Regions from separate parts of the Thalassotalea fusca genome, predicted to be linked through region 1. Evidence: predicted binding sites of a transcription regulator. Region 1 holds the regulator's gene; each other region holds the start of a gene.
The links. The regulator FliA, encoded in region 1, starts transcription of late flagellar genes. The targets are predictions, from matches to a motif close to CTAAAGNTNNNNNNNNNNNNGCCGATA.
Positions count from the first base shown of each region.

Region 2: a site for FliA is predicted at 5,827-5,853, ahead of ACSLUK_RS15655 (DUF5610 domain-containing protein). Genes of this name have one in related genera too.
Region 3: a site for FliA is predicted at 3,274-3,300, ahead of pomA (flagellar motor protein PomA). Genes of this name have one in related genera too.
Region 4: a site for FliA is predicted at 3,158-3,184, ahead of ACSLUK_RS03880 (flagellar protein MotY). Genes of this name have one in related genera too.

Region 1 covers NZ_JBQRUN010000001.1:461,138-468,829, reverse strand. The annotation lists gene ACSLUK_RS02060 (chemotaxis protein CheA) at 1-992, opposite strand, end outside; gene ACSLUK_RS02055 (protein phosphatase CheZ) at 1,006-1,749, opposite strand; gene cheY (chemotaxis response regulator CheY) at 1,780-2,163, opposite strand; gene ACSLUK_RS02045 (RNA polymerase sigma factor FliA) at 2,211-2,930, opposite strand; gene ACSLUK_RS02040 (MinD/ParA family protein) at 2,952-3,794, opposite strand; gene flhF (flagellar biosynthesis GTPase FlhF) at 3,984-5,471, opposite strand; gene flhA (flagellar biosynthesis protein FlhA) at 5,513-7,615, opposite strand.
Region 2 covers NZ_JBQRUN010000014.1:96,162-103,853, forward strand. The annotation lists gene hemE (uroporphyrinogen decarboxylase) at 1-101, shown strand, start outside; gene ACSLUK_RS15625 (hypothetical protein) at 213-647, shown strand; gene ACSLUK_RS15630 (SixA phosphatase family protein) at 665-1,159, opposite strand; gene sthA (Si-specific NAD(P)(+) transhydrogenase) at 1,175-2,611, opposite strand; gene ACSLUK_RS15640 (acyl-CoA desaturase) at 2,690-3,808, opposite strand; gene fabR (HTH-type transcriptional repressor FabR) at 4,031-4,639, shown strand; gene trmA (tRNA (uridine(54)-C5)-methyltransferase TrmA) at 4,658-5,752, opposite strand; gene ACSLUK_RS15655 (DUF5610 domain-containing protein) at 5,892-7,139, shown strand; gene ACSLUK_RS15660 (RNA recognition motif domain-containing protein) at 7,251-7,692, opposite strand, start outside.
Region 3 covers NZ_JBQRUN010000001.1:242,373-250,064, reverse strand. The annotation lists gene thiI (tRNA uracil 4-sulfurtransferase ThiI) at 1-1,222, opposite strand, end outside; gene ACSLUK_RS01070 (flagellar motor protein MotB) at 1,401-2,348, opposite strand; gene pomA (flagellar motor protein PomA) at 2,360-3,124, opposite strand; gene ACSLUK_RS01060 (exodeoxyribonuclease VII small subunit) at 3,418-3,651, shown strand; gene ispA ((2E,6E)-farnesyl diphosphate synthase) at 3,654-4,553, shown strand; gene dxs (1-deoxy-D-xylulose-5-phosphate synthase) at 4,570-6,435, shown strand; gene ACSLUK_RS01045 (amidase) at 6,632-7,692, shown strand, end outside.
Region 4 covers NZ_JBQRUN010000002.1:361,416-369,107, reverse strand. The annotation lists gene ACSLUK_RS03890 (hypothetical protein) at 1-211, shown strand, start outside; gene ACSLUK_RS03885 (M1 family metallopeptidase) at 313-2,166, opposite strand; gene ACSLUK_RS03880 (flagellar protein MotY) at 2,258-3,124, opposite strand; gene rnt (ribonuclease T) at 3,286-3,954, shown strand; gene ACSLUK_RS03870 (peroxiredoxin) at 4,484-5,089, opposite strand; gene ACSLUK_RS03865 (Grx4 family monothiol glutaredoxin) at 5,210-5,551, opposite strand; gene sodB (superoxide dismutase [Fe]) at 5,884-6,465, shown strand; gene ACSLUK_RS03855 (PrkA family serine protein kinase) at 6,778-7,692, shown strand, end outside.

The DNA.
Region 1 (7,692 bases):
ACCATATTCATGATTTGGTCAAGTCGTTTGGTATCAACACGAACCGTAGTTTCACCTTGTGATGCACTGGTCGCTGCTTTCTTTTCAGCAGGCTTTTTAGCGGCAGGTTTCGCAGCAGCACTTGACGGTGCTGGTGCAGCAGGCTTAGCCGCTTGAGTTGAAGCTGGCGCAGGAGCTGGTGTTGGCTTAGCGCTTGGTTGCTCCGCAGCTGGCGAAGAAGCTGAAGTATTAGCTGCAGGGCTTTTTCCTTTGCCGTGAAGTTCATCGAGTAATGCTTCAAACTCATCATCGTTAATTTCATCTGAATTAGACGATGTTTTATTGCCCTCTACATTTGACGAAAATGCCCCTTGCCCGTGCAGTTCATCAAGCAATGATTCAAATTCATCATCTGAGATTTCATCACTATTACTTGTGGCAACGCTAGTAGCTGGTTCAGAAGCAGTAGCTGCACCTGGAGCGCCACCACCGTGCAATTCATCGAGAAGCTTTTCAAAGTCTTCTTCACTCATTTCGTCCGTGCTACTTGCTGAAGACTCAGGTTTTGGTTCTGGCGCTTGCACGGGTTCTGGAGCAGGAGCTGGAGCCGAAGATTCCGCCCCTTCTGGCTCGCTTAAACGATGCAACTCTTCCAATAAATGAGGATCTGCCGGGTCTACTTCTTCTCTGTTTTGAACTTGAGCAAACATATCATTGATAGTGTCTAATGCTTTTAAAATCACATCCATCAATTCAGGAGTAACCGAACGTTGATTATTCCTAAGAACATCAAACACGTTTTCCGCACCATGACAGGCATCAACTAACTCAGTCAATGATAAGAATCCAGCGCCACCTTTTACTGTGTGGAAGCCTCTAAATATAGCATTGAGTAAATCAGCGTTATCAGGATCGTTTTCTAATTCTACTAGCTGTTCAGAAAGACTCTCTAAAATTTCGCCAGCTTCAATTAAAAAGTCCTGTAGAATTTCTTCGTCCGCTTCGTAAGACATCCACCAACTCCCCTTAAAATCCTAAGCTAGATAAGAGATCATCAACATCATCTTGGTCAGCAACAACGTCATCTCTTTCTTCTTTGTTAACGATAGGCCCTTCAACTAAATTCTCGCCCACTGAAGGCCTAGCTTTTTCTTTGGCTTCATCAGATGAAATACCAAAAGCGGTTAACATGTTAATCAAGCTATCTTCCACTTCACGGACGAGGTCGATAACTTTGCGAATTACTTGTCCAGTAAGATCCTGAAAATCCTGTGCCATTAACACATCAGTCATTAATGCATGCATTTTAGCTGTTTCAGTGTCAGTAGTTTTCAGGAGTTTATCGATGTCATGGCATAACAATTTGAATTCGTTTAATTCTAAATCGTTATGCATGAGCTTTTCCCAAAGGGGATTTACTGCTTTAACTTGCTTTTGAATAGAATCAACCACAGGAAAAATAGACTCTACTGCGTCCATCGTTTTATTAGCCGCATCTTCTGTGCGACTAATCACGTAGTTTAAACGCTCTTTAGCGTCAGGAATATCCGCTGTAGCTAGGTCGTTCAAACGAGAATCCAATTGAAAATTCATTAAAGAATCATGCAATTGGCGCGTTAACTTGCCTATTTCAGCAAATAATTCAGAGTTGATCGGATTCTGAATTTCAGAAATCAGTTCATCTGCTTTTTCCTGTTGTCCTGTCTCGAGGTATTCAACTAATCGCTTAGCCTGCTCCAACGACACATGAACATTTGGTAGTTTATTCATGCAACATCCTAATCAAACAGATTGATTAAATTACGCTAATCGCTCAAATATTTTATCGAGCTTAGTTTTTAGCGTAGCCGCAGTAAATGGCTTAACAATGTAACCATTTACACCAGCTTGCGCTGCCATGACAATCTGCTCTTTCTTAGCTTCGGCAGTAACCATTAACACAGGAATATGCGCTAACTTTTCGTCAGCTCTAATTGCTTTTAGCAAGTCAATACCTTGCATACCCGGCATGTTCCAGTCTGTAACAACAAAGTCAAAGTCTCCACCTTGAAGCATTGGCAACGCAGTACTACCATCATCAGCCTCTTGAATGTTGGTGAAACCTAAATCGCGTAACAAATTCTTCACTATACGTCTCATTGTTGAAAAATCATCAACAACAAGCACTTTCATATTTTTATCCAAGGCGCCCTCCGGGGAGATAATTTAATTTCTTTACTAATATATTGTACTTAACTTTGCCAAGATTGCATACGCGCTTTTAATCGATGTAATGCTTGGCTATGAATTTGGCTCACTCTAGATTCACTTACATCTAGCACCTGACCAATTTCACGTAAATTCAATTCTTCGTCATAATAGAGCGACAGTACTAAAGCTTCACGCTCAGGTAAAGTGGTAATACACTCGCTCAGTGACTTTTTGAACACAGAATGTTCAATGTCTTGATACGGGTCACTTCCTTGATTCTCTGTTTGAGTATGGATGACATCTTCACTAACCCCCAAATCATCTATACCAATTATTTTCCCTGTACTCACTTCATTAAGAATATGATGATACTCATTCAGCGAAATATCAAGTTTTTCAGCAACTTCAACATCTGATACATCTCGCCCTAATTCAGCCTCTAGTGTTTTTATTGCATCGCTGATCATACGGCTATTGCGGTGTACAGAGCGAGGAGTCCAATCGCCGCGTCGCATTTCGTCAAGCATTGCTCCACGAATACGAATACCGGCAAACGTTTCAAAACTAGCGCCTTTACTGTGATCGAAATTATTGGCGGCCTCTAACAGCCCGACCATGCCAGACTGTATCAAGTCATCAACGATGACACTGGCGGGTAATCTAGCGAGTAAATGATAGGCGATACGTTTTACTAGAACAGTATGCTGTTCAATTAAGGCAGTTTTGTCGATATGAGCATTATAAGCATTCGCTTTAATCACTATCGTTCACTCTTCCTTAAACTAATTATCGAGTAATTGTTCAATAAAAAACTCTAAATGACCTGACGCTTGATGAGGTATTGGCCACTTTGTAATTCTAGTCGCTAATGCCTTAAACGCTTTTGATGCAGGAGAATCAGGAAACGCTTCAACGATAGCTTGTTGTTTCCGTACAGACTTACGAATATTTTCATCGTAAGGTACAACAGCAACTAACTCTAATGCCACATCTAAAAATCGATCGGTTACCTTAGATAGTTTAGCAAATAATTGCTGTCCTTCTTTGGGACTTCGCACCATATTTGCAACAACTTTGAATTTGAATATGTCGTGATCACGACTCAATAACTTCATCAATGCGTAACAGTCAGTAATTGAGGTGGGTTCGTCACAAACCACAAGCATGATATCTTGTGCAGCGCGGGCAAAACTTAATACCATATCTGAAATACCAGCAGCGGTATCTACAATAAGTACATCGAATTCAGTTTTCATATCACTGAATGCACGAATCAATCCCGCATGCTCTGATGGCGTTAGATCGACCATTGACTGTGTGCCTGAAGTTGCAGGTATAATTTTTATCCCTGCTGGTCCTTCAATGATAATGTCATCCAGCTCGCATTCGCCAGACAATACATGAGATAAATTTCGGCGAACACGCAGACCGAGCATTACGTCTACATTGGCCAAACCTAAGTCAGCATCTAGTACAAGTACTCGTTTGCCTTGTTGTGCTAACGCGATAGATGTATTAAGTGAAACGTTTGTTTTACCAACGCCTCCTTTTCCTCCAGATACCGCAATAACTTTAATATGATGAGGTTCTTGCATTCTTCTTAAGCCGCTAGCCTGATCTATCATTTATTTTAATTCTCAACTACAAATACCAATCATTGAACGGTTGTATTTGCCTGATTGATTGAACGTATACTAATTACATAACCTAACTAAGATTATAGAAATAGCCATGGTTGTTCAATGTTAGGCGACGAAACAATTATTAGATGTTCAAATAATCCACAATCGCTAATAATTGGTATATCAAATACTCTAAACAACTGCAGTGGACTTGTGCCCGGCTGAACGCCAGAACTTATGACCACTTGTTTTGATTGCTAACCTATCAGCAAGCGTAACTAACTTTTCTGCATTTGCAACTTTAATGTCTTCTGGAACTCTTTGTCCATCAGTAAGATAACCTATAGGAAGCCCATTTTGAATAGACGTTGCAATAATTTCTCCAATACTGAGGCTTTCGTCTAGTTTTGTATAGATACAGCCTGCTAATGGAATCTTGTTAAATCGCTCTACATTTTCTTGTAATACCCTTTGTTGAGCGTTTGCAGCCAGTACTAAGTAGTTGCGAATTTTAACACGAGAATTTGCAATTAAGGTAGTCAAATGCTCGGCTAACCGCATATCTCTTTGTCCCATTCCGGCTGTATCAATTAGTATTAACTTCTTATTACCATATTGCTGTAATAATGCGTCTAGATCTTGCGCACTCTTCGCTTGCTTTACTGGACAGCCAATGATTTTTCCATAGGTCGCAAGTTGCTCGAAACCCGCAATGCGGTAACTGTCAGTCGAAATCATCACCACTTGGTCTGCTCCATGAACTTGTGCAAAGCGTGCAGCTAATTTTGCAATGGTAGTCGTTTTACCTACGCCCGTTGGTCCCACTAAAGATACCACGCCACCGCGATGTATAATTTCATTACTAGTCGTTTGTAATTGGCGACTGAGTAATTGCTTCGCACTTTCCCACGCACGTTCTTCACTGTAATTATTCGGCACATAGCACGCCACTTGCTCTGCTACTTGCTCGCTAATCCCCATGTCTAATAGTCGATTTACTAAAAGCGCTTTGTTTGGGTCGCGTTGCGCCATGTCCTGCCACATCAGTCCAGAGACTTGATGCTCTAGCAATTGACGAATAGACGCCATTTCTTGTCTCATTTGCTCAAGTTCAGCATCGCGCGAAACATTGTTGGCCGCTACATTATTCTGATGCCCAGTGGATTGCTCTGTTGACGTTTGTGCCTTTGAAGAAGGCAAAGCGTCACTTTCTTGACTATTTGTTGTAGACCCTTGCTCTAAACGCTGAGTAAAATTCTTAAACTGTGCTTCGATATCAAGTTCGCGGGGCGTTCGTGAACTCACTGACTGATTTGCAATATCGACATGTTGAGGGGCACTGTGATTAGTTTTTGATGTCTGACGCTGCAATAAGGCCTGTAAGCTATCGGCGGGCGGTTGCTCCGAGGAAGCGGTCATTGCAGCTTGTGTTGGCGCTTGCTCACCTAATGAAACAACGTCGTTATCAATGGCGCGTCCATCAATCGCTAACTCTTGTGGTTCTTCAGATGCAGTAACTGGCGCTGAACTAGCTTGCTGATTGTAATCAACCGCTGCCATTAGTTCTACGCCTTCAGGGATTTTCTTGTTCGACATAATGACTGCATCTGCGCCCAATTCTTCTTTAATTTGAGCTAACGCAGTTCTCATGTCTTTTGCTACATATCGTCTAATTTTCACAAGCTACCCCTTAATTTTACTGCTTTGCCATTCGCTAGTGCTTATTGCCCAATTGCGCTGACAATCTTAATTTGTTTGTCATCAGGTATTTCTTGGTAAGAAATTACGCGTAAACCCGGAATCGTATATTTGACGAATTTTGCCAGTACAGAGCGTAAAATACCTGAGGTTAACAATACTGGTGTATCGCCTGCCATTTCTTGCTGCTGCGCACCATCGGATAACGATGTTTGTAGTCGCTCTGCAAGACCCGGCTCAATACCCGCACCGTCATCTCCTGCCATTTGCATTGACTGGTGCAACATTTGTTCCAACTCTGGTGACAATGTTATGACGGGTATTTCTGGGGCTGGGCCTACGAGCTCTTGAACAATAAATCTTCGCAGTGTTATTCGCACGGCTGCTGTTAATACTTCTGGGTCTTGGCTTTTGGGTCCATACTCTACTAATGTTTGTACAATGCTGCGCATATCTCGAATGGCAACACCTTCATTCATTAGGTTTTGGAATACCTTCACAACCGTCCCCAACGTCAGCACATCAGGAATTAATCCTTCAACTAACTTAGGATAATTCTTAGATAACATATCCAGTAGATTTTGAACTTCTTCATGCCCAAGCAACTGAGCGGCATTATTAGTGAGTATTTGGCTTAAATGCGTTGCTAAAACAGTAGACGCATCAACTACGGTATAGCCAAGTGCCTGCGCTTGTTCTCGCTGATTTTGTTTTATCCAGACGGCATCTAACCCAAAAGCAGGATCTTTGGTCGGTGTACCATCTAATTTTCCGTATACTTGGCCTGGATTAATGGCAAGTTCATGATCATGGCGAATTTCAGCCTCACCGACCGTCACCCCCATTAACGAGATTTGATAGGTATTAGGGTCTAGATCTAAATTGTCACGAATATGTACAGCAGGTACAAGAAAACCGAACTCTTGAGATAGTTTTTTACGAACCCCTTTTATACGGTTAAGTAACTCTCCACCTTGAGATTTGTCCACCATAGGAATCAATCGGTAACCAATTTCTAAGCCGATAATATCGACATGGTTAACGTCATCCCAATCTAGTTCTTTGACTTCTGACTGCTGCTGTTGACTTTCGGCCTGACTCTCCTCAGCTTGCTGTGCTTCTTGCATCGCCTTGGCTTTTTTGTACTTCTCGCCAAAATAGGCCAAGCCAGATATCAATATCGCAAATAGCCAAAAAGCGACCTTTGGCATGCCGGGAACTATCCCCATAACAAACATGACACCAGCCGCAATATAGAGAGATTTTTCTTGACCTAGCTGCGTACTAACCTGATGACCCATGTCTTGCGTAGTATTTTGACGCGTAACGACAATAGCGGTACCAACCGAAAGTAATAGCCCAGGAATTTGCGCAACTAAGCCATCACCAATGGTCAGTAAGGTATAAATCTCTACGGCAGAATCGAATGACAGATCATGCTGCACCATGCCAATTACTAAACCGCCAATAATATTGATAAATAAAATCAAAATACCCGCAACAGCATCACCTTTAACAAATTTACTCGCACCGTCCATAGAACCATAGAAGTCTGCTTCGGCTGTTACTTCATTGCGACGCTCTCTAGCTTGCTCAGCGCTGATAAAGCCTGCATTCAAATCGGCATCAATCGCCATCTGTTTGCCCGGCATTGCGTCTAGTGTGAAGCGAGCGGTTACTTCTGAAATACGGCCTGCACCTTTGGTGACAACCACAAAGTTGATAATAACCAAAATCAAAAATACAACGAGACCAACCGCATAGTTTCCACCGATAACAACGGAGCCAAATGCTTCAATAACATTACCAGCTGCGTCAGGCCCATTATGGCCTTCAAGTAACACGACTCGGGTACTGGCAACGTTGAGCGCCAATCGCAAAATAGTTGCAATTAATAACACAGCAGGAAAGGAGCCAAAATCTAACGGTTTTAAGGTATAAACCGTGATAAGTAACACGACAAGCGCTAATGCGATGTTGAAAGAAAACAAGATATCTAGCAAAAACGCTGGCATAGGCAGAATAACCATGCCCAGCGCTGCCATCACCAAAATTGGTGTTCCTAAACCGGAAAGCAATCCGAGTTTTTTATTTTTGAATTGATTGAAATGTGCAGCTAATTGCATTTAATCTCTTCGCTGTAATTTTGACGCATGCATTTAGCTCAGCAAAATTCAGACCAAGAAATTACATTAATATTCAA
Region 2 (7,692 bases), on a different contig from region 1:
TATTTAACTTGGGCCACGGTATTCACCCGGATGTAAATCCTGAACACGCGGGTCACTTTATTGAATCTGTGCGTCGCTTAAGTAAGCCGTATCACAAATAATAACGACTACACCTGTGCAATATTAAAGGAGCATTTGTTGCTCCTTTTTTGATCTTGATATACGGTAACGATAAATGAAACAACATTTGTTGTCGTTATAGGAACGAAGGAATGAATAAATATAACTTAGCAGTTTGTTTGATGGTGAGTAGCCAGTTGCTTGCCTGCCAAGCCAAACCCAACTCGTCTCAACCTGCGCAAGAAAACCAAGTAAGTGAAAGCGAGAGTATTACCAAAGAACAAGTATTAGATGACAAGCCAGTAACGGATGAAAAGAAGCCAATGAATAATGTTCAACACTGGTCACAAGCTAAAGTGGAGTACATTGGATTAGAGGGCGGCTTTTACGGCATTATTACTAACAATGGCCAAAAGCTTCTTCCTGCTAATTTATCAAAAGAATTGCGACAAGATGGGGCTATTGTTGAATTGTCGGGTTATTTCGAACAAGGTGTGATCACGTTTCAACAATGGGGAAAGCCATTTAAGATAACATCGATTAAGTTGCTAAAAGAGGGGCGTAGCACGCCCAAGTCAGAGCTTTAGGCGTGCAAAACGGCTTGTTATTGGCAAATTAATGGGTGCGTGAGTACAGTTAAGTTTGATTTACCTTCAATAAACTGTACCTGATAAATCATTTGATATTCTTTTTCGGAAAGTGGTTCAAGTTTGTGGGCTGCTAGAAGACCTGCGAGCACTGGTGTTGTGTTGCTATGACCTACAACGAGTACGTTTTTACCATTTTGCTTAAGTTCTCGCGCGAGTTGATCTAAACCATTAGGCGAATATTGCTTAATTGAGATGTTTTTCTCTTTCGATAATGGCGCTGCAGTTTCCAATGTACGAGCGTAAGGCGTACTGTAGACTTTCTCTATGTTGGCTTTGTCTAGTATGCGGGCAAGTTGATTCGCACGAATCATTCCACAGTGTGTTAGAGACGGATTAGTTTGCTCGATTTGTTTTTCGGCATGACGCACTAAATAAACCGTAAAGTTGTCTGCAGCCTGAGCTGGCAATAACAAGCTTGCCAGCGTTAGTAATAAAAGTTTTGTTTTCATATATATCCCTATAAATTAAAAAAGTCGGTTTAAGCCGTTTAACGCTGCAACCCTGAATGCTTCCGCCATTGTCGGGTAGTTAAAGGTTGTTTCCACAAAATATTCAATCGTATTACCGCCATTGGTTTGTTGCATAATGGCTTGACCAATGTGAATGATCTCAGCGGCATTTTCGCCAAAACAATGGATGCCTAAAATTTCTTTAGTTTCGCGATGGAACAAGATCTTCAATGAGCCAACGAGATTATTTGAAATTTGTGCACGTGCTAGGTGCTTAAACTGGGCGCGACCTACTTCGTATGGCACTTTTGCTTCTGTTAATTCTTGTTCGGTTTTACCAACGGAACTGATTTCAGGGATTGTGTAGATTCCTGTAGGAATGTCAGTGATGAGCTTAGCTTGGCATTTGTCATCGAGCATGGCGCTGGCACAAATGCGGCCTTGATCGAATGCGGCACTGGCTAAACTTGGGTAACCGATCACATCACCTACAGCGAAAATATTATCAACGTCGGTTTGATAGGCGTTGTTAACTTTAAGTTGGCCACGACCGTCAGCAACAAGCCCAGCATTTTCGAGATTGAGGTCGTCTGTATTACCTGTTCGGCCGTTAGCCCATAGTAAACAGTCGGCTTTCATTTTCTTACCAGACTCAAGATGCACGACTACAGCATCATCAGTGGCTTCAACTTTTTCAATCTGTTCGCCATGACGAATAACCACGCCATTATTCCATAGGTGATAACTTAGTGAGTCAGACATTTCATCGTCTAGGAAAGAAAGTAAGCGATCACGCGTGTTAATTAAATCTACTTTTACACCTAAGCCTCTAAATATTGACGCATATTCACTCCCGATAACACCAGCACCATAAATGATGATTTGTCTTGGCGCATGCGCTAACTGTAAGATACTGTCAGAGTCGTAAACCCGCGGATGATTAAAATCGATTTCGGCAGGTCGATAGGGTCTAGATCCTGTTGCGATCACAATTTGTTTGCCGGTAATTGTTTCAATCGAACCATCATTACGAAGCACTCTAATGGTGTGACGGTCAATAAATGACGCTTCACCATGAAAATGCTCTACGCGGTTTCTATTATAAAAGCCACTACGCAAACTTACTTGCTTACGAATTACCGCAGAAGCATGTCGAAGAATATCTTGAAAAGTAAGTTGTTTGGCATGCTCGCCGTCGTTAAACAAAGGATTAGAGTTAAACTCGATTAATCTGCTTACTGATTGACGTAAAGCCTTAGACGGGATAGTTCCCCAATGAGTGCAGCCACCGCCAACGTTGACATAGCGTTCGATAATAGCCACTTTTTTTTGTTTTTTTGCAAGATTCATGGCGGCACCTTCACCGCCAGGACCTGTGCCAATAATAATGGCATCATAGTCAAATGATGTGGGTGCTTTTTTACTTGGTGGTTGTTTGATTTGTTTGGCCAAAGAGATATCCCCAATTCCTACTTGCTCTGGCAAAAATTTTAGCAGGAATTAGGGGACAGGTAACTAGTAAATTGTTTTTTAAGCGAGTTTTTCAACGAAGAATTGCCAACTTCTTTGTTGTTCGACAAACTTTTGTTTAACTTCTTTGTATTGTGCAAGTAAATCTGAGTTTTCTACGTCTGCTATTAAGGCGTCACGCTTAGCAGCTAATACTCTTTTCTTAGCAGCGTAAAATTCGTTGAGTTTTAGAATCAGCACATCATATTCTGATTGCAGCTTCGCAAGCAGTTGCTCGGCTTCAGGATGAGATTTAAGCTTCTGTTGACTGCGTTTAAACACCATGGCCAATCGAGCCTTTTCAACTTTATCTTCTGGACTCTTGCGTAGGTTCTTCGTTAATCCAAGGAAATAGCATCCTTTGATTAACCATTTGGTGGGATCAAAGTGCCACCAACGAATTCCGTTACGGTAGTCATTCTCAAAGATATGGTGATAATTGTGGTAGCCTTCGCCAAACGTGAAAAATGCCAAGAAACCATTATCTCGCGCGGTATTCTTTTCTGTGTATGTTTGTTTGCCCCAGATATGGGCGAGCGAGTTAATAAAAAACGTTGTGTGATGACTTAGCACTAATCGTAAAAATCCAACAAGCAGTAAACTACTAATAACGTCGCCATGCCACAGGCCAAACGCTAAGGGAATACCAAAATTAAGCCCAACTGTTAGTAGTAAGTAATGTTTATGCTGCCACATAACGATAGGGTCTTTTTGTAAATCACGCACATTGTCGTAATTTGTGTAGCGATGTGCTTGATACTCGCGCAGCATCCAACCGATATGAGAGTACCAAAACCCTTTTTTAGCGGAATATGGGTCAACGTCATTATTGTCCACGTGCTTATGGTGAATACGGTGATCAGAAGACCAGTGAAGAATACTGTTTTGTAATGCGAATGCGCCACCAAGTGCATAAATTATGCGTAATGACCAATGGGCTTGATAGGTTTTATGTGACCACAAGCGATGATATCCAGCGGTAATGGACATGCCACAGAAGATAAAACAACCGATCGCCATCAGAATTTCTGCTGTGTCGAAGCCGTGGGTTAGTGCGCGATAGGGCACAGCGATTGCTGCAAAAAGGAAAGTGATCAAAAAAACACTTACATTGAGCCAGATAATTTTGGGTTTCTTCATTGGTTGTCCGAGGAAATAACATTTAAAATTTCAGTGTACACTTGTACGCTATTTTAGTTATCTCTAACGACGAGTCAAGCAACGTTTGATGAAAGTTTGAAGAAATTGAGCGAGCCAAGCGTAAAGTTTATTGCATTTTTAGGATATCTCACTTAGGCAATACTAGAAAAATCAATAGATTTGCGTATTATGTAGCGGGGAAAGTTTCAAGGTTTATTATTGATGTCGGGTATAAGAGCGCAACAAAAAGAAAAAACACGTCGATTGTTGATTGATGCAGCACTAGGTCAATTATCGAGTGAACGGAGTTTTTCGAGTTTGAGCTTGCGTGAAGTCGCAAAGGAAGCTGGTTTAGCGCCGACCTCATTTTACCGACATTTTGATGACATGAATCAATTAGGGTTAACCTTAGTTGACGAAGCTGGCTTAACGCTAAGACAGCTTATGCGCCAAGCACGCCAACGTATTGAAAAAGGTGGCTCTGTTATCAAAATTTCAGTATTTACCTTTATGGAATTTATTGAAAATAACGGTAATATTTTTCGACTATTGTTACGAGAACGCTCAGGGACGTCGGCAGAATTTAGAGCGGCGGTAAATCGAGAGATAAGCTTTTTCACAGTAGAATTATGCGATTATCTACAAAAAGCGAATAATTTGAGCACTCACATAGCGTACTTACAGGCGAATGCGGCGGTTACCATTGTATTTAATGCGGGCGCTGAAGCGTTAGATGCGACTAAAGAAGAGCGTCACGAGTTGGCAATTAGAACGATTCAACAGCTACGGTTTATTGCGCGTGGAGCCGCTGAGTTTAGCCAGCGGCAATAACTAGTTATTTTGTCGTTGTTATTTCTTGGTCAAAATCACACCTGATTCCACATGGTGGGTGTAAGGGAATTGATCGAATATTGCAAACTTCTCTATGTTGTGTGTTTTTGCTAACTCTTCTAAGTTATCTTTCAGCGTATCTGGGTTACATGATATATAAATGATTTGATTAAACTGGCTAACCAAAGCAACACTGTCTTTATCTAATCCCGCTCTTGGAGGATCTACAAGTACGGTGTCGTAGCTATAGCTTGTCAGGTCAAAACCTTCTAGCCGTCTGAACTGACGTTCTCCTGTCATGGCTTGACTAAATTCTTCACTCGACATTCTAACAATATGAATGTTGTCTATATTGTTATCACTTATATTGATTTGTGCTGAGTTTACCGAAGACTTGGAAATTTCTGTACCTAATACTCGATCAAAGTTTTTGGCTAGTGCGATGCTGAAATTTCCATTGCCGCAGTAGAGTTCAATTAAATCACCGCCCTTACCAGCTGTAGCTTGCTGTGCCCAAAGCAGCATTTTTTCGTTAACGATTGCATTAGGTTGAGTGAAACTATTTTCTACTTGTTGATATTGATAAGTATCATTACCAACCGTTAAGCGTTCGGTCACGTAATCTTTACCAATAATCACTTTTTGCTTACGTGCGCGACCAATAATACTGGTAGGCGCAATAACCGATAACCTTGCTGCAAGTGCTGTTGCTTCGCTTTGCCATTCATCTGTCAGCGGTTTGTGATACAACAGACTCACAAGCATTTCACCGCTTAAAGTAGACAAAAAATCTACCTGAAAGAGCTTTTGACGCAATATGGTTTTATCGCGCACATCATCTAACAGAGCACTCATCGTTTTATTAATCAGTACGCTTGCCACTGGAAAGTTGTGGACATGATATTTTTCTTTGGTTTCTTGATTGAACATGATGTAGTTCAGATCATCACCGTCATGCCATACACGAAATTCAGCTCGCATACGATAATTAATAGGCTCTGATGTAAATACATCAATAGCGGGAATACTGAATTGTTTGAATTGCTCAGCAATTTCAGCTTTCTTTTCAGAAAGTTGTGTTTGATAGTTATCTGGGTTGATGTGGCTGAACATTCAATATTCCTAAAGTACGACGATAAGTGAGTGCGCAGATTGTAATGATAGTTCACATTTTGTCTAGTAAAGAGCTAAAGTTTATTTGCTTTTAGCCGATACAAAGTTACCAAATTTTTCACTGCGAGGAATTATGGTCGTGGACAAATTAACACATTTACCTGGCGCGGGTTCATATGCCCAACTACTGCCTAAACGTTCGCTTTCAACTTTCAATGGTAATTTGCAATCCCCTCATAACTTAGATGTTGCTAATGCTGAATTAGTCGCATTGTCTTCTGACAAAATGGTTAGCATGAGAATAGTGCTGCACTCTGTTAACCAAAGGTTTGCTCAGCATAATGGATTTGAAGAAGCTAAGTTTGAAGTGATCCCTGAAAGTCCGAGTAGCTTTGATAGTGACACAGTTACGGAAACAGTATTTGGCTTTATTAAAGAAAGCCTGATGCGAGCCAAAGAAAATGGCAAAAGCGACATCGAAATCCAAGAAATGTTTGACCAAGCACGCGAAGGGATTACGCAAGGCTTTGGACAAGCGCTGCAGGAATTATCAGAATTAAACAAGTTGACGGAAGAGATTCAACTTGGTGTGGCCAAAAGTCAGGAAGAAATCAACCATCGGCTTGATGAATTATATGCTTCATTCTTTCCGAATAGCATATCAAATGAAGAAGTTAAGCCTTCCTTGAACAAATCGAATGATCTTCGGGAGTCTAACGCAAACAAGGTAGAAGATAATGTGGTTGAAAAGTATAGTGCCAATTATCGCTATAACGATAATCGTGAAAGTGCTTTATCGATAATGACCAATGATGGAGACGAAATACATATTAATTTCTACAGTAATGAATTGACTGCCGTCAGGTTTGGCTATCACAGCAACTCAAGTTCTGGAAATGAAAAGTTTGCCATAAGTGCAGGTTATGGAAAAGAAACGGGCTATTCAATTGCTATCAAGGGCGAACTTGATGAAGATGAACGAGAAGCTATTGCAACTTTACTGCAAGATATAGATAAAGTGCAGGAGAGCTTTTACAACGGTAATGTATCACAAGCTTATGAATATGCACAAAGCATAGGGTTTGATTCTAACGAGCTTTCTAGTATGTCGTTGGATTTAACACAGAAGCAAACCTTTAAAGCAAAACAAACCTATCAAGAGGTGGCTGCAATAGGGCACGAGAAAGTTGACCGCGACAAATCGCTTAGGCCAGTATTGGACTTTGTAGCAGAATTTAGGGCGCTAAAAGAGAAAGCTTCATTGTTTGTAAACATCAACAATCAACAGTTCTTATCGGTATTTCACCAGCTATCCATTGTTAAATTTGCACAAGAACCCGATAAAGCAAAGAAGATTAATGAGACGGTGAACGAATTAGACGTTTAGATAGAATGGTTAAAGGTTACCTATCCAATAGGTTTTATGCCGTATAAAAGTAAAAGCCGCTAATTAATAGCGGCTTTTCTAAATACTTAGTATTTGTTAATTGCGAATATACTATTCCTGATCATCGTTCTTTTCAGGTCGCTCTTTTGCTTCTCTTACTTTAAGTGTTCTTTGTTGAAACTCTGAATCGTTTAATTTATCAATTGCGTTGTCAACGTCAGACGCTGCCATCTCAACGAAGCCGAACCCTCTGCGTTTACCTGTGTTCTTATCCTTCATCAGGCGTACTGAATGTACGTTTCCGTATGCTGAGAATAATTCACGTACCGCCCCTTCATTTGCTCTATAAGGAAGGTTGCCAACGTATAATGTCTTAATATCGCCATTATCATTGTTTCCTTCATTGGGGCTACGGTTTGCAAATAAAGGCGAAATCACGGCACTTAGAAATGCAATAGCTGCAACCATGACAGGAGTGAGTTGAACTTGACTTGCAACAAAAAAAGCAACAATCGCACATACTACACCTACGATAATTGTTAATAGTTGGGAA
Region 3 (7,692 bases), 220 kb from region 1:
GGTCGATATCACCAACCATTTCAACCGCATGTATTTCCTCTTCAGACTCTTGACCAATGTCGCGAATATCAAACACACGCGTTTCTTCAACCACTTTGTTTAGAATATCAAAATCAAAGTTACCTTCTTCTGCTTCAACTTTTGAAAGGACCGCTTTAACGGTAGGCTTTTTACTGATTACGCCGCAATACTCAGGAATTGTTTTGGCGAAATCTTCTGTACCAATGTCACGCGCAATATCAATGATGTCCTGCTTATCGTAAGCAGCTAGAGGTCTAAGAATCAACGTGTCGGTTACGCGATCGATCACGTTCAAGTTAGTAAGTGTTTGACTAGACACTTGCCCTAAACTTTCACCTGTTACCAGTGATTGAATGCCTCGTTTCTCAGCGATTTGTGCTGCTGCTCGCATCATCATACGTTTAAGCACAACACCCATTTGGCCATTTTCAACTTTTTCCAAAATCTCAGCTACTACAGGTTCAAAATCAACGGCATAAAATTTTACGCGATGTGAGGCACCAAATTTGTTCCATAAATAGTAGCTGACTTGTTTTACACCGACTTCGTGTGCGCTACCGCCAAGGTTGAAGAAACAGAAATGTGTACGCGCCCCTTTCTTAATCATCTGGTAACTAGCTACACCAGAATCAAAACCACCCGACATTAACGATAAAACATCTTCTTGCGTGGCAATAGGGAATCCACCTAAACCTTTATGACGTTCAGTGATAATGAATACCTGATTGTTTTTGATTTCAAGATGAATAGTAACGTCAGGCTTACGCAGTTGAACACGCGCACTTTCTACATTCTGATTAAGTCCACCACCAACATACTGCTCGGTTTCAAGTGAAGAAAAATCATGCTTGCCTTTGCGCTTTACCCTAACGCAAAATGACTTGTTTTCGATAGTTTTCGCATGTACCGCTAATGTTTTCTCGAAAATGTCATGTAAATCGGTAAATTCGTATTGCTGTACTTCCAAAAACATCGGCACCCCTGGGATACACTTCAATGTTTCGATTAGCGCTAAGCGGTTTTTAGGGTCTTCATTTTTTGTGTTTACTTCAATGCTGTCCCAATTTACCTGTGTAGTTACCTGTTCATCAACACGACGCAAGACGTTCTTGACGTTAGATTCTAAAATCTTGGTAAAACGCTTTCTAACAGGGCGGCTTTTGATCGTAATTTCCGCCTGTAACTTCACTATAAATCTCATAGACAATTAACCCTAAAACAATGTGGCGCGGATTATACACAGATCTCAGGCACATTGGTATGTGTAAGGAAAATTCGCGAATTGCTCAGGGTTAGAGTCAAGTAAACATACTCCACTTCTTGAATTCAAATCAAGATAAGCGGTTTATTGACTCTGACTCCGTGTAGAGCAGCTTGAGTTACTGCTCAGTAACAGAGAATGGTTCTGACTCTTTTGCCTTACCTTGATTAATCGAGATTTCTACTCGACGATTGCGACGACGATTCAGCGCATTGGTATTAGGTACCAACGGTTTAGTGTCCGCGTGACCAACAACTAATAGTCTTGTCTCGTCAAAACCCGGTACTTTAATCAACTCATGCGCTATGGCCACGGCCCTTTTACTCGACAAATCCCAATTCGACGTAAATAGTTCAGAGCTAATTCCTTGGTTATCCGTATTACCTGACACCATGATTTCACCCGGCACGGTATTGAGCAATTCACCAATTTCTTGAATTATCGGCCTAAATTTGGGTTGTAAAAACGCCGAGCCTGAAGGAAAAGAACCATTTTCGCGAATACGAATAATGACTTGTTGACCCAAGGATTCAAGCTCAATAGCACCATCTTGAATTTGTTGCTCAAGTTGTTCGGCAATTTTCTTAACTAGTTCATTGACTTGCTCTTGCGACGCTTGCTCTAGCTCGTCACTGGCTTTTTGGCGTGCCTGTGCTGACATTTCATCAGCAGTACTTTGAGATTGACCACCACGCTCCGTTCCGCGCTGCTCTTGACGCCCACCTGCAGAGGTTTCATCACCCGCCTGAAACTCCAGCATTTGCTGGGTCATTTCAACGGTTTGTTGCTGAATAACTTCAATCGGCGTCGGCTCTGGCTTACCTGGTCTGAACTCTTGCGCAATAATACTTGTGCCTTTGGGGATATCTTTTACTTCAATTTTATTTTGAACACCAAATGCAAACTTCATCGAACCTGCTATTTGTTTGAATTTCAGAACATCCATTTCCGAAAACGAAAGTAACAATACGAAGAAACACATCAGCAGCGACATTAAGTCAGCAAATGTTCCCATCCAAGCGGGTAGCCCCGCAGGAGGGCATTTACACTCTGGAGGATTTGACATATTCGTCGCTCCTATTCTTCAGTGGTACTAACAGTTCGCTTACTTTCCGCTAGGTAATTCTTCAGTAAACCTTCAATTACACGCGGGTTTTGACCATCCTGAATGCCGAGTACGGCGTCTAAAATTAGTTCCTGATTTAACTTTTCTTCGGCCATACGTAACTTCAGCTTATTCGCTATTGGTATCGCAATTACGTTTGCCAAGAACGCACCGTATAACGTAGTTAACAAGGCAACTGCCATCGCTGGGCCGATTGCTTTAGGATCATCCATGTTTGATAACATGGCAACTAGACCGATCAAGGTACCAATCATTCCCATCGCTGGTGCAACGTCTGCAAGCGCCATCAACATGCCAATGCCGGTTTCATGTCGCTCTGTTGTTAGATTGATATCTTTCTGCAATGTTCCCCTAACGACATCGGCATCATGACCATCTACCAGCATATCGACGCCTTTTTGCATAAAAGCATTAGTAATTTCAGCTTCTTCTAATGCCAAAAAGCCGCCTTTACGTGCAGCGTCAGCCATCTCTACTGACTTTTCAATTAATTCATCTGGTTTTTCAATTTTGAATAAAAACGCTTTGCCTGCAATTTTACCTATGGTAAAAAATTGCCCTAAGTTGTAATTCGACAACACAACGAATGTCGAGCCACAAAATACGATTAAAATAGACTGCGTATCAACGAACATACTGATATCACCGCCTAAAATCATCGCCATGACGATAAAGCCGATAGCGCCAAGTAGCCCAAGTAGCGTAGCTAAATCCACAAATGCCTCCAGAAAATTGTATCTATACCTGTTAGAACTATTACAACGTCAATTCGGTATTATCACGCGCAAACTTACCTTGATAATACATGAAGGGGTAATGATGCGCGAACACAAATGATAAATCACTATTATTCTAATACTGTTATTATCGTCCAATTTGTCAATAACTTAACCTTAATAATAGTCTTTTTTGTTACAAGGCTATTTTCAGCTCTAGATTGACCCAAGCGAGCTGCTAATGTAGTGTTGCGCCATTATTTAAAATTGCTGTCAATCTGGATCCACCAAGCATGGCAAAAAAGAAACTAGAAAACCTTAATTTTGAAGAATCTCTTGACGAGCTTGAGACTATTGTTGAGAAGCTAGAACAAGGTGAATTATCGTTAGAAGATGCGATGTCACTGTTTGAAAGAGGCTTGAATTTGAGTCAACACAGTCAAAGCAAACTAAAAGATGCTGAACAAAAAATTCAGATCTTGCTTGAAAAAAATGGTCAATCAACCCTTGAAGATTTTTCAGAATAAGTATGATGAGTCAACAACCGCTTCCGCAACTTGCCCAATATCAAGATAGAATAAATACATTTCTCCTTCAGCAAATCGACAGACTGGCGGTAAATGACAAGAAGCTAATAGAAGCAATGCGCTATGGCCTGCTTATCGGCGGTAAGCGTATGCGTCCATATTTAGCTTACATTACAGGTGAAGCGTTGGGTGCGGAAATTTCAGATATCGATGCTGTTGCTGCTGCATTAGAGTGTATTCACGCATATTCATTACTGCATGACGACCTACCCGCGATGGACGATGATGATTTACGTCGTGGTCAGCCTACTTGTCACAAAGCATTTGATGAAGCAACGGCTATATTAGCTGGCGATAGCTTGCAAACAATGGCGTTTGATATTTTAGCGAATCATCAATTTTCAGCACAAGCAGCTGGAAAACAAATTAAACTCGTTCAGCAATTGTGTCACGCCTCTGGCTATCAAGGCATGTGTGGAGGACAGGCGTTAGATTTGTCCGCTACAGATAAAACCATCAGCTTGGCAGAATTAGAACATTTGCATTCGCTTAAAACCGGTGCATTACTTAAGGCGGCAGTATTAATGGCGGCTGAATGTGCACCATCAGTTACCGAAAACGACAAACAACAGCTAACAATATTTGCAGACTCAGTAGGACTTGCCTACCAAGTACGTGACGACATTATTGATATCATCTCTACTGAAGAAGAATTAGGTAAGCCAAGCGGTTCAGACCTTGCAGCTAATAAAAGTACCTACCCTTCACTTCTTGGGCTAGACGGCGCTCAGCAGAAAGCGGACGACTTATATCAACTAGCGCTTCAAGCTTTAACAAGTTTGTCATACAATACGCAGAATTTATCTGAATTTGCCACTTTTATAATCAAACGCAAAAGTTAATAACGACAATTATACTATGACTACAGATCCAACCGACTATCCATTGTTGTCTAAAATCAACTCTCCAGACGACTTACGATTGTTAAATCGTTCGCAATTACCACAAGCGAGCGATGAACTGCGTCGCTATTTATTGAATTCAGTCAGCAAGAGCAGTGGTCATTTTGCCTCAGGGTTAGGCACCATAGAACTCACAGTGGCTTTGCATTATGTTTATCAAACCCCATTCGATCATTTGATTTGGGATGTAGGTCACCAAGCGTACCCGCACAAAATTCTGACGGGGAGACGTGAACAGTTACACACCATCAGACAAAAAGATGGGTTACATCCCTTCCCATGGCGTGAAGAAAGTGAATATGACGTACTAAGCGTTGGCCATTCAAGTACGTCAATTTCTGCTGCATTGGGTTTAGCCGTTGCTGCTGAAAAAGAGGGCAACAACCGTAAAGTCGTTGCTGTAATTGGTGACGGTGCAATGACCGCAGGTATGGCGTTTGAAGCGTTAAATCATGCTGGTGATATTCATAAAGATATGCTCGTGATATTGAACGACAACGAAATGTCGATATCAGAAAACGTGGGCGCACTAAATAATCACTTAGCTAAGCTATTATCAGGTAGCTTTTATACGGGCATTCGTGAAGGAAGTAAGCGCATACTTGGCAACATTCCACCTATTAAAGAACTCGCCAGCAGGGCTGAAGAGCACCTTAAAGGGATGGTTGTACCTAGCACCTTCTTTGAAGAACTTGGTTTTAATTATATCGGACCAATCGACGGTCATGACGTAAACGGCTTAGTGGATACCATCTCAAATATGCGCAGCCTAAAAGGGCCGCAGATTCTACATATTGCCACGAAAAAAGGTAAAGGGTACGAAGCAGCTGAGCAAGATCCTATTAAGTATCATGCGGTACCTAAGTTTAATCCTGCTGACACCAATTTACCCAAGAGCAAACCTACGGCACCGACCTACTCACAAGTGTTTGGTGACTGGTTATGCCGCATTGCTGAGCAAGATGAACACTTAGCCGCTATTACACCGGCCATGCGAGAAGGCTCTGGCATGGTAGAGTTTAGCCAAAGATTTCCTGACAAATATTTCGATGTGGCAATTGCCGAGCAACATGCAGTCACTTTTGCAGCAGGCTTGGCTATTGGCGGTAAGAATCCAGTTGTAGCGATTTATTCAAGCTTTTTACAGCGTGGATACGATCAATTGATTCACGACGTTGCTATTCAAAACTTACCGGTTTTATTTGCGATTGACCGTGCAGGCATCGTTGGGGCTGATGGCCCTACGCACCAAGGCGCTTTTGATTTAAGCTTTATGCGCTGTATTCCAAATTTAGTCATTATGACACCATCTGATGAACGTGAATGTCAACTGATGCTGACAACAGGCCATAAATTACACCAACCAGCAGCGGTACGTTACCCACGTGGCAGCGGTACTGGCGTAGAATACCCCGCTATCGATGCAACGATTGAAGTAGGTAAAGGCGTTGTAAAACGTCAAGGCAGTGAAATTGCAATACTGAACTTTGGTACAACGTTGGTTGAGGCCGAAAACGCTGCTAATGAACTGGCGGCGACAGTCGTTGATATGCGATTCGTTAAACCTTTAGATACTGCACTACTCGATGAGATTGCCAAAACTCACGCAACCATCGTAACCGTAGAAGACAACGCTATTGCAGGCGGTGCAGGATCTGCAGTAAATGAGTATTTACTCTCACAAAAATTATCTGCTCAGATCCTCAACATTGGTTTACCTGATGTGTTCATTAAACATGGAACCCAGCAAGAAATTCATCAAGAATTGCTACTCGACAGCGAAGGTATCGTTAAACAAATTAACGCTTTCTTAAGCCGTTAACTTGTCTTGTTTGACTATTTAATTTATCGGGGAGCCAAATGGCTCCCTTTTTTGTTTTTAAACAGCTGTAATCATTTCAGCACAAGTTTACACATTTCGGTTGACGAAAATTTAGGCTCCTCAAGTAGACACGCTTGCACTCAAAACGCTATAACATTTGCCAAATACTAATAAAAATATAGAAAGGATGATAAAAATGCGCGCGGCAATTGGGAAGATAATAACAATTTGGGCGTTAGTGGCCACCGTTGCATTACCTTGTGCAGCGGCAAACGTCGATGAAAATGATACGATACCCCAGTTACATCAAAAAATGCTTAACGGGGAGCTGACGAGCGAAGCCTTAGTGCAATTTTACTTATCGCGAATCGCGAAAATTGACGACAATGGCGTTAAACTTAACGCAGTCGTTCAACTCAATAAGAACGCCTTGGCTGAAGCACGTAACTACGACGTGCAACTGAAAAAATCAGGCTTAGTGGGAGCACTTCATGGCATCCCAGTGCTACTCAAAGATAATATTGATACTGCTGAAGGGCTGGCAAATACTGCGGGCTCTCTCGCCCTTAAAGAAAATTTCCCCAAAAATAACGCGTTTATCGTTGAAAAACTAAAACGAGCGGGTGCTATTATTCTAGGAAAAGCAAACTTGAGCGAGTGGGCAAACTTTCGCTCTACATCCTCTTCAAGTGGCTGGAGCAGCTTGTATGGACAAACGCGAAATCCATATGATCTAAATGCTTCGCCATGTGGCTCAAGCTCCGGTTCAGGCGCATCTATCGCGGCAAACTTGGCGACAGTAGCAATCGGCACGGAAACTGACGGTTCCATTACCTGCCCTGCCGCAGTAAACGGTATTGTAGGCATTAAACCCACTCTCGGCAGTGTGAGTCGTTCAGGAATTATTCCTCTTGCACAAAGCCAAGATACAGCCGGCCCCATGGCAAGACATGTTACCGATGCCGTCATCGTACTCGATGTTATTGCAGAAGAAGATCAAATAGACCCTGCAGCCATAGCTTCACCGATTGAATATCCACAGCACCTCAAAGCAAACGGATTGAAAGGCAAACGCATTGGCATCGCTCGCGATTTGATGGGCTATCACAAAGGCTTAGATCGCGTATTTGAACAAGCAATAAATGACTTAACTGCCCAAGGCGCAATAATCGTCGACAATCTTGCATTTGCTGAAAGAGAAAAGTGGGGCGAAGCTGAATTTAGCGTATTACTTCACGAATTTAAGCACGATATTAA
Region 4 (7,692 bases), on a different contig from region 1:
AACAACGCTACCTGCTGTTGTTAACTATTACACAAAATCGACCGTGGAAGAAATAAGCGCATTTTACGTTGCTAATTATGGTGATATCACTACGCAAGAAACTAAACGCGGAAGATTAATGCTTAAGTTCAATTCAGGCATGCATAAAATTAGAGTAATAATTTCTGATCAAAATAAAATGCGACAAGTAGACGTAATCGTCACAAGGTAATATTTATAGAACCTGAATGTTATTGCCAAATTTAGGTATTAAAAAAAACCTGCGAATGCGCAGGTTTTTTTTATGTTCAACTCACTAGTGCTTGTCTGCAACTAGTCTTTATCTAAACCAAGGACACCGTCTACTGTGCCTTGTGCTAATGGATGGTAACCAGGTCTGGCTTCATTATAAACATCCGTTACCCATGCCTTTCGTTCAGGGTCTTCCGCCAGCTTTTTATAAATAGGCACGATCAATTTTCTCCGACCGATAGATTCTAGATACTCAGCGACAGCAGGATAAACTTTCTCGTAACCAGCGCTTAAAGCTAGCATATACCACGCATGGGCAATTTCGGCGTTTGAGCTTTTGGTAAGATTAAATGCCGCGTCTAATGCGTTCATTTTATCAAGCGTTAAGTTTAATGGGAGATTGTTGATGAAATGCAACCATTCGTGCACTGTCCATTGTTGCGTAGGAATATCGCTAATAGTAATTGTATCAGCGACGAAACCATGAATTAACTTATCAATATTTAAAAAAGCATCAGATTTAGGACGTGGCACAAAACTCGGTAGCCCTTGACCATAAATCCACTCATTTAGCTCTTGGTTACTGACAACGCCTGGATGAACGTCTAGTAAATTCTTAGTAACATACTTTACAAACTGTTCAGTACCAATGCTTTGAAATGCATGCTCATCAAAATATTTATTGATGAATGCATCAAACTTTTCTCGACCAAACTTATCTTCCAAGTAAATTAGAAACAACTGACCTTTGGTATAAGGCACACCAGAAAACGCGTCATCCGGATCGCGGCCTTTTAAATCAATATAAAGTTGAGTATCACCGGGCGTGAGTTCTGCAATTTCATAACTAAGTTTTTGAGCATCCAAAGCTTGCTCCATTATTGCTCTATCACGACCAAATACATCTTCCATAATGCGATTTTCAACATAGCTAGTGAAACCTTCGTTTAGCCATAAATCACGCCAGCTTTCATTAGTTACCAAGTTGCCTGACCATGAATGCGCAAGTTCATGAGCAATTAGGTTGACCAAACTTTTATCACCAGCAACAACTGTAGGCGTAATAAAAGACAATCTTGGATTTTCCATACCACCAAATGGAAAGCTAGGCGGAAGAATCAATAGATCGTAACGTCCCCAGCGGTATTCTCCGAAGAGCTTTTCAGTTGAATCAATCATCGCTTGCGTGTCATTAAATTCAGCCACCGAACGATCCAAAATGTATTTCTCAGCATATATGCCTGTTTGCTCACTCATTGCCTTGAATTCTAAATCGCCAACTGCAATTGCAATTAAATAAGGCGGAATGGCCTGTGGCATTGAAAAGAAATAGTCGCCATCTCTGGAAGTTTCAGGTTCATTGTTTGCACTCATAACCGCTAATAGAGATTTCGGCGTATTGATTCGAGCAGTATATGTCATGCGCACACTGGGTGTATCTTGAATAGGGATCCAAGAACGCGCATGAATTGCCTGATTTTGGCTAAACATAAAAGGATGGGTTTTACCGGCAGTCTGATTAGGTGTTAACCATTGTAACCCTGAGGCTTTTTCTGTTGAACGGTAATAAATACGCAAAGCTTCAACTTGTGTTTTAGTATCTACAGTTAATTTTGCACCTAATACGTCGTCTCTTGCTGCCAGCGTATGACCTACAGGATACCAAGTACCACTTTTCCTTTTTGCCAGTACCTTATCGATAACAAGATCGCGGGTATCCAGTACAACAGGTACCGGTTGCGAAGTTTGCCAATTCAGTGACAATTCGGCAAAACCATCAAGTGACTTTTCTTCAAAGTTAACACTTAGGTCTAAATATAAATGGCTAACTTTTACTTCATCATAATTTGCATAAGTGTATACATCATTTACTTTTGCATACGCTGTATGCGTAATAAATACTAACGCTGCTGCTAACTTATATACCAGCTTCATAAATTTTCCCCATAAAAAAATAGGTCTGTAGCTTATGCTAAGCGACAGACCTATTCAACTGTATATTGTATGTGATTTCTTAATTAAAAACTTATGGCTTATCCATTCTAATAACAACGCGACGGTTTTTAGCGCGACCTAAAACTGTGTCGTTTGACGCAACGTGACGCTTTTCACCGTAGCCAGTAGAATCAATCAAGCTTGGCTCTACGCCATTGTTTACAAAATATTGCTTAATCTGATCAGCACGTTTTTTCGACATTTTCATGTTGGTATCTCTACCACCATAACTGTCGGTATAGCCATCGATTAGTACTAAGTCTAATTCAGGATCTAAACTCAAATATTCAAGTATCATCGCAATGCGTCGACGCGATGCTTTGGTGAGTTTGTCACTACCAAATTCGTAATTAAGCACCGTGTATTGAATATCTTCAAAGCTATAATTCAAAAGGTTACCAACGCAGCTGACAAACTCGTTATAGGCTTTTTGAAATCTAGCAGTAGACAAACCAACAGAAATCTTGTCGTTATCGTTATACCAGTCATCGTAATAAAATGTTGGACTCATCCCCTGCTCTAGTTCACTCAGCATAGTCCAAGCAACTTTCTTTGAAAGGCCTGGGGAAAACTGTCTGTGCAACTTCATATCAGCTAAAGTACGACCCGGAGTTCCTGGTCGCCACTTAGGCGCTACTGAGCGAACTTTTGATAACGAGTAAGTATCGGGTAGACGCAACATGTCCAATTCAAATTCCATATTCATGTTGCGATTTGCCGTACTATAAAATTTGGCTTCGCCATAATTAGGGATTTGATGAGAAAGCGTGCAAGCCAAGCGAGAATTTTGACTTAATTGCCACTGAGAATTTTCAAGATCAGCGCTATATTGCCGCATACCAGCATAGCTGCTGCAAGCAAACAACGAACATAACAAATAGGTCAGTGATTTCTTCATATCAATGCTCAACGATTCGAACTACTTATTAGATATCGGCACGGCGTTGTTTAACTTTAACAATTTATTCCAAATTTTTACAGTGTATTGGACATAGTGTTAGCTATGTTTTTCTGAGATAATGGCAAAAATTGACGTTTAATTTATCCAAGTTACGATTTATGCCTGAAAATACGACAGTGGCGAAACAAGAACCTGCTACCAACACATCATTTGCAACAAGATTTAGAGGGTACTTCCCAGTGGTAATTGATGTTGAAACTGCGGGGTTCAATGCACAAACTGATGCCTTACTCGAAATAGCCGCCACAACACTTTCGTTTGATGAACAAACGCAGTGTTTTAGTTTGGATGAAACCATACAATTCAATGTAGAACCATTTGAAGGTGCTAACCTTGAACCTGCTGCACTGGATTTTACTGGCATCGACCCAAGCAATCCATTGCGTGGTGCAGTTGACGAAAAAGAAGCACTAACAGAAATATTTAAGCTTGTGCGCAAGAAAATGAAACTAGCAGGATGTCAACGTGCGGTTATGGTGGCACATAATGCTTCCTTTGATTTGGGATTTGTAAACGCAGCAACTGAAAGAGCAAATATTAAACGTTCACCGTTTCACCCATTTGTTAGCTTTGATACAACGACATTGTCTGGTCTCGCGTTAGGACAAACTGTTTTAGCCAAAGCCTGTGAGGCCGCAAATATCGAATTTTGTAACAAAGAAGCGCACTCTGCGCTCTACGATACAGAAAAGACCGCAGAACTCTTTTGCTATATCGTTAATAAATGGCAAGCGTTAGGCGGTTGGCCACTTCATTCAATGGATTAAGCTGAAATTTTATACCAAGCTAAACTTTGATTTTCATTAAAAATGTATAGTTTGTCTATTACGGTTTGCATGACGACACATAATGTTGCGTAAACCGTACACGCACCAAGTAAATGCGAAAAACTGAATAACTTCCTGATCTACAATTATTATCAGTAAAATTCCAAGTCCGATATAACCGTAAGGCAAATATTCGTATATTACCTCTGGTAGAACTTCTTTAGTTGAATGCAAATTCCGTTTGTCTCTCCTTCTCCTGGCAGATCTCGCCACTAATGTAATACAAGCTGCACAATAAAATATTATCCCCGAAAAGATATATAACCCCCCATTCCCCAATATCACTAAGCCACCGCTAATAACAAAATAAAAACTAGGTAAATTTTCATACAGTCTTTCGGGAAAATACACAGCTCGTCCTTTTTCACGCAATAGTTCTACAAGCTTAGACCATGAAATTAGCAGTTGTCGAATTTCAGGTAAAAAAAAGCCGCTTTATCAGCGGCTTAATTATAAATTTGGATACAGATTATAAGCTTTCAGCGTTATCTGTAAGGTAAGAAGCAACACCGTCTGGTGATGCTGTCATACCTTTGTCACCTTTATTCCAGCCAGCAGGACATACTTCGCCGTGCTCTTGGTGGAATTGTAACGCATCAACCATACGCAACATTTCGTCAACGTTACGGCCTAATGGTAAGTCATTTACTACTTGATGACGTACATTGCCTTCTTCGTCGATTAAGAATGAACCACGGAAAGCTACACCAGCTTCTGGGTGCTCTACATCGTATGCTTGACAGATTTCATGCTTTACATCTGCAACTAAGGTGTACTGAACCGGGCCAATACCACCTTCGTTAACAGGTGTGTTACGCCATGCATTGTGAGAAAATTGAGAGTCGATAGAAACACCGATAACTTCAACACCACGGCTCTTGAATTCTTCCATGCGATGGTCAAATGCAATTAACTCTGAAGGGCAAACGAAAGTGAAGTCAAGTGGATAGAAAAATACAACAGCTTTCTTACCTTTGATTGCTTCTGATAATGTGAAGCTATCAACAATCTCACCGCTACCTAAAACTGCTGCTGCTGTAAAATCCGGAGCAGGACGACCTACTAATACACTCATTTTGTTCTCCAATTAAAATTGTGATTATTTATTTGTCTTGTTCAATACCATCATAGTATTGGTTTTAAATTTGATAATTCAATACTGAATCGAAAGAAAAAACTGAATAGCGCTAACTGGCTATTCAGCTTCATTTGAATCTGCGTGCTTCGCTGCAGATTCTTTGATCAAGTTTTGCAATTCACCTTGTTGGTACATTTCTAATATAATGTCACAACCACCAATCAACTCACCGTCTACCCATAATTGTGGGAAAGTTGGCCAATCTGCATAAGCCGGTAGTTCGGCTCGAATGTCTGGGTTTTGTAAAATGTCAACGTAAGCAAACTTTTCACCACATGCCATTAATGCCTGTGATGCTTGAGAAGAAAAGCCACAGCTTGGTAATTTAGGTGAACCTTTCATGTATAACAAAATGTTGTTTTCAGCAATTTGTTGCTTAATACGCTCTATCGTATCCATCTTTAACCTCTAATTTAATGCTTGTTAGCTAAAATATGTAGACTAATAGTCAAAATTTCAATGCTCAAAGCATTATTAATAATAAATTTTTCATATATTAAAACCTTTATACCAATTTGACTCACAATTTTGTCTTTTTTGTCACTCTAAGCAAAAAAATTGTGAACCAACTTAGTATTCAACTTGATAATTACACTGGCAATACCCATATTTTTGAGTAAACTATGCAAGGTTTTAAATACCTGAGTATTTTACTTGGTTTTTAATAAAAACAAACTATCTTTTTATTTTTGGGCAAAAATAAAATTTTCTAATAATTCTTGGAGAAAATAATGGCTATCGAATTACCAGCTCTACCATATGAAAAAAATGCTTTAGAACCGCACATTTCAGCAGAAACTCTTGAATATCATTATGGTAAGCACCACAACACTTACGTAGTTAAGCTTAATGGCTTAATTGAAGGTACTGAATTTGAAGGTAAATCATTAGAAGATATCGTTAAGTCTTCTTCTGCTGGCATTTTCAACAACGCTGCACAAATTTGGAACCATACTTTCTACTGGAACAGCTTAAGCCCTAATGGCGGCGGCGAGCCAACTGGTGCGTTAGCTGATGCAATCAACGCTTCATTTGGTTCTTTCGCAGAATTCAAAGCAAAATTCACTGACAGTGCAATTAACAACTTCGGTTCTAGCTGGACTTGGTTAGTTAAAAACGCTGATGGTAGTTTAGCTATCGTTAATACATCAAATGCTGCTACACCATTAACAGAAGAAGGCGTTACCCCGTTACTAACAGTAGATCTATGGGAACACGCATACTACATCGATTACCGTAACTTGCGTCCAAACTACATGGAAGCATTTTGGGCACTTGCTAACTGGGATTTTGCTGCTACTAACTTCAGCTAATCACAGACAATGTCTCATTCAAAAAGCCAAGGCATTCGCCTTGGTTTTTTTTGGTTTCAAACATCATATTTTTTCTATCATTTATCACGCCTAAAAGTTCAATCATCCATATTTTTGAAAAAATATAATGATCATCCCCTTTAATTCAATGTTGTGAATATCCCTGTCGAAATTCAAAAACGCGCTTAGACAAAAAACAAATTATTTCATTATTTTTCAACCAAGTTACCAAATAACAACTAAGCTTATTAATAGACATCCAATTTTTCCGGTCTAAATAAATAGACACCTAAAATTTTTTAGGAGGCGTTCATGAGCATTTTTCAACATTACCAGTCTCGATATGACGAAGCACAAGAAGAACGTTATACGATTCAGGAATTTTTAGCGATATGTCAACAAGACAGATATGCCTATGCCAGTGCAGCTGAAAGGTTACTAAAAGCTATTGGCGAACCAGAAATGGTAGATACTTCAACAGAGCCAAGATTGAGTCGAATATTTTCAAATCGCGTTATTGCTCGTTACCCCGCATTTAAAGAATTCTTTGGCATGGAAGAGGCTATCGAACAAATCGTTAGCTATTTAAAACATGCCTCGCAAGGGCTAGAAGAGAAAAAACAAATTCTGTATTTACTTGGCCCAGTTGGTGGCGGTAAATCTTCGTTGGCTGAAAAACTTAAAGCGCTAATGCAAAAAGAACCAATTTATGTACTTAGTGTCAACGGTGTACGTTCTCCCGTAAATGATCATCCTTTCTGTCTATTTGATGCAAATTCTGATGGTAAAATACTGCAAGATGAATACAACATCCCTGCGCGGTATTTAAATACCATCATGTCTCCTTGGGTTGCCAAACGCCTGCATGAGTTCAAAGGCGACATTGCCAAATTTGAAGTTGTAAAAGTATACCCTTCAATTCTTGATCAAATAGCCGTGGCAAAAACAGAACCTGGCGACGACAATAACCAAGACATTTCTGCCTTAGTCGGTAAAGTGGATATTCGACAACTTGAGCACTACGCACAAAATGATCCAGACGCCTATAGCTATTCAGGCGCGCTGTGCCGAGCGAACCAAGGCTTAATGGAATTTGTTGAAATGTTCAAAGCCCCGATTAAAGTTTTACACCCATTATTAACCGCTACGCAAGAAGGCAACTACAACCCAACTGAAGGGTTATCTGCACTACCATTCGACGGAATTTTGCTTGCGCATTCAAACGAA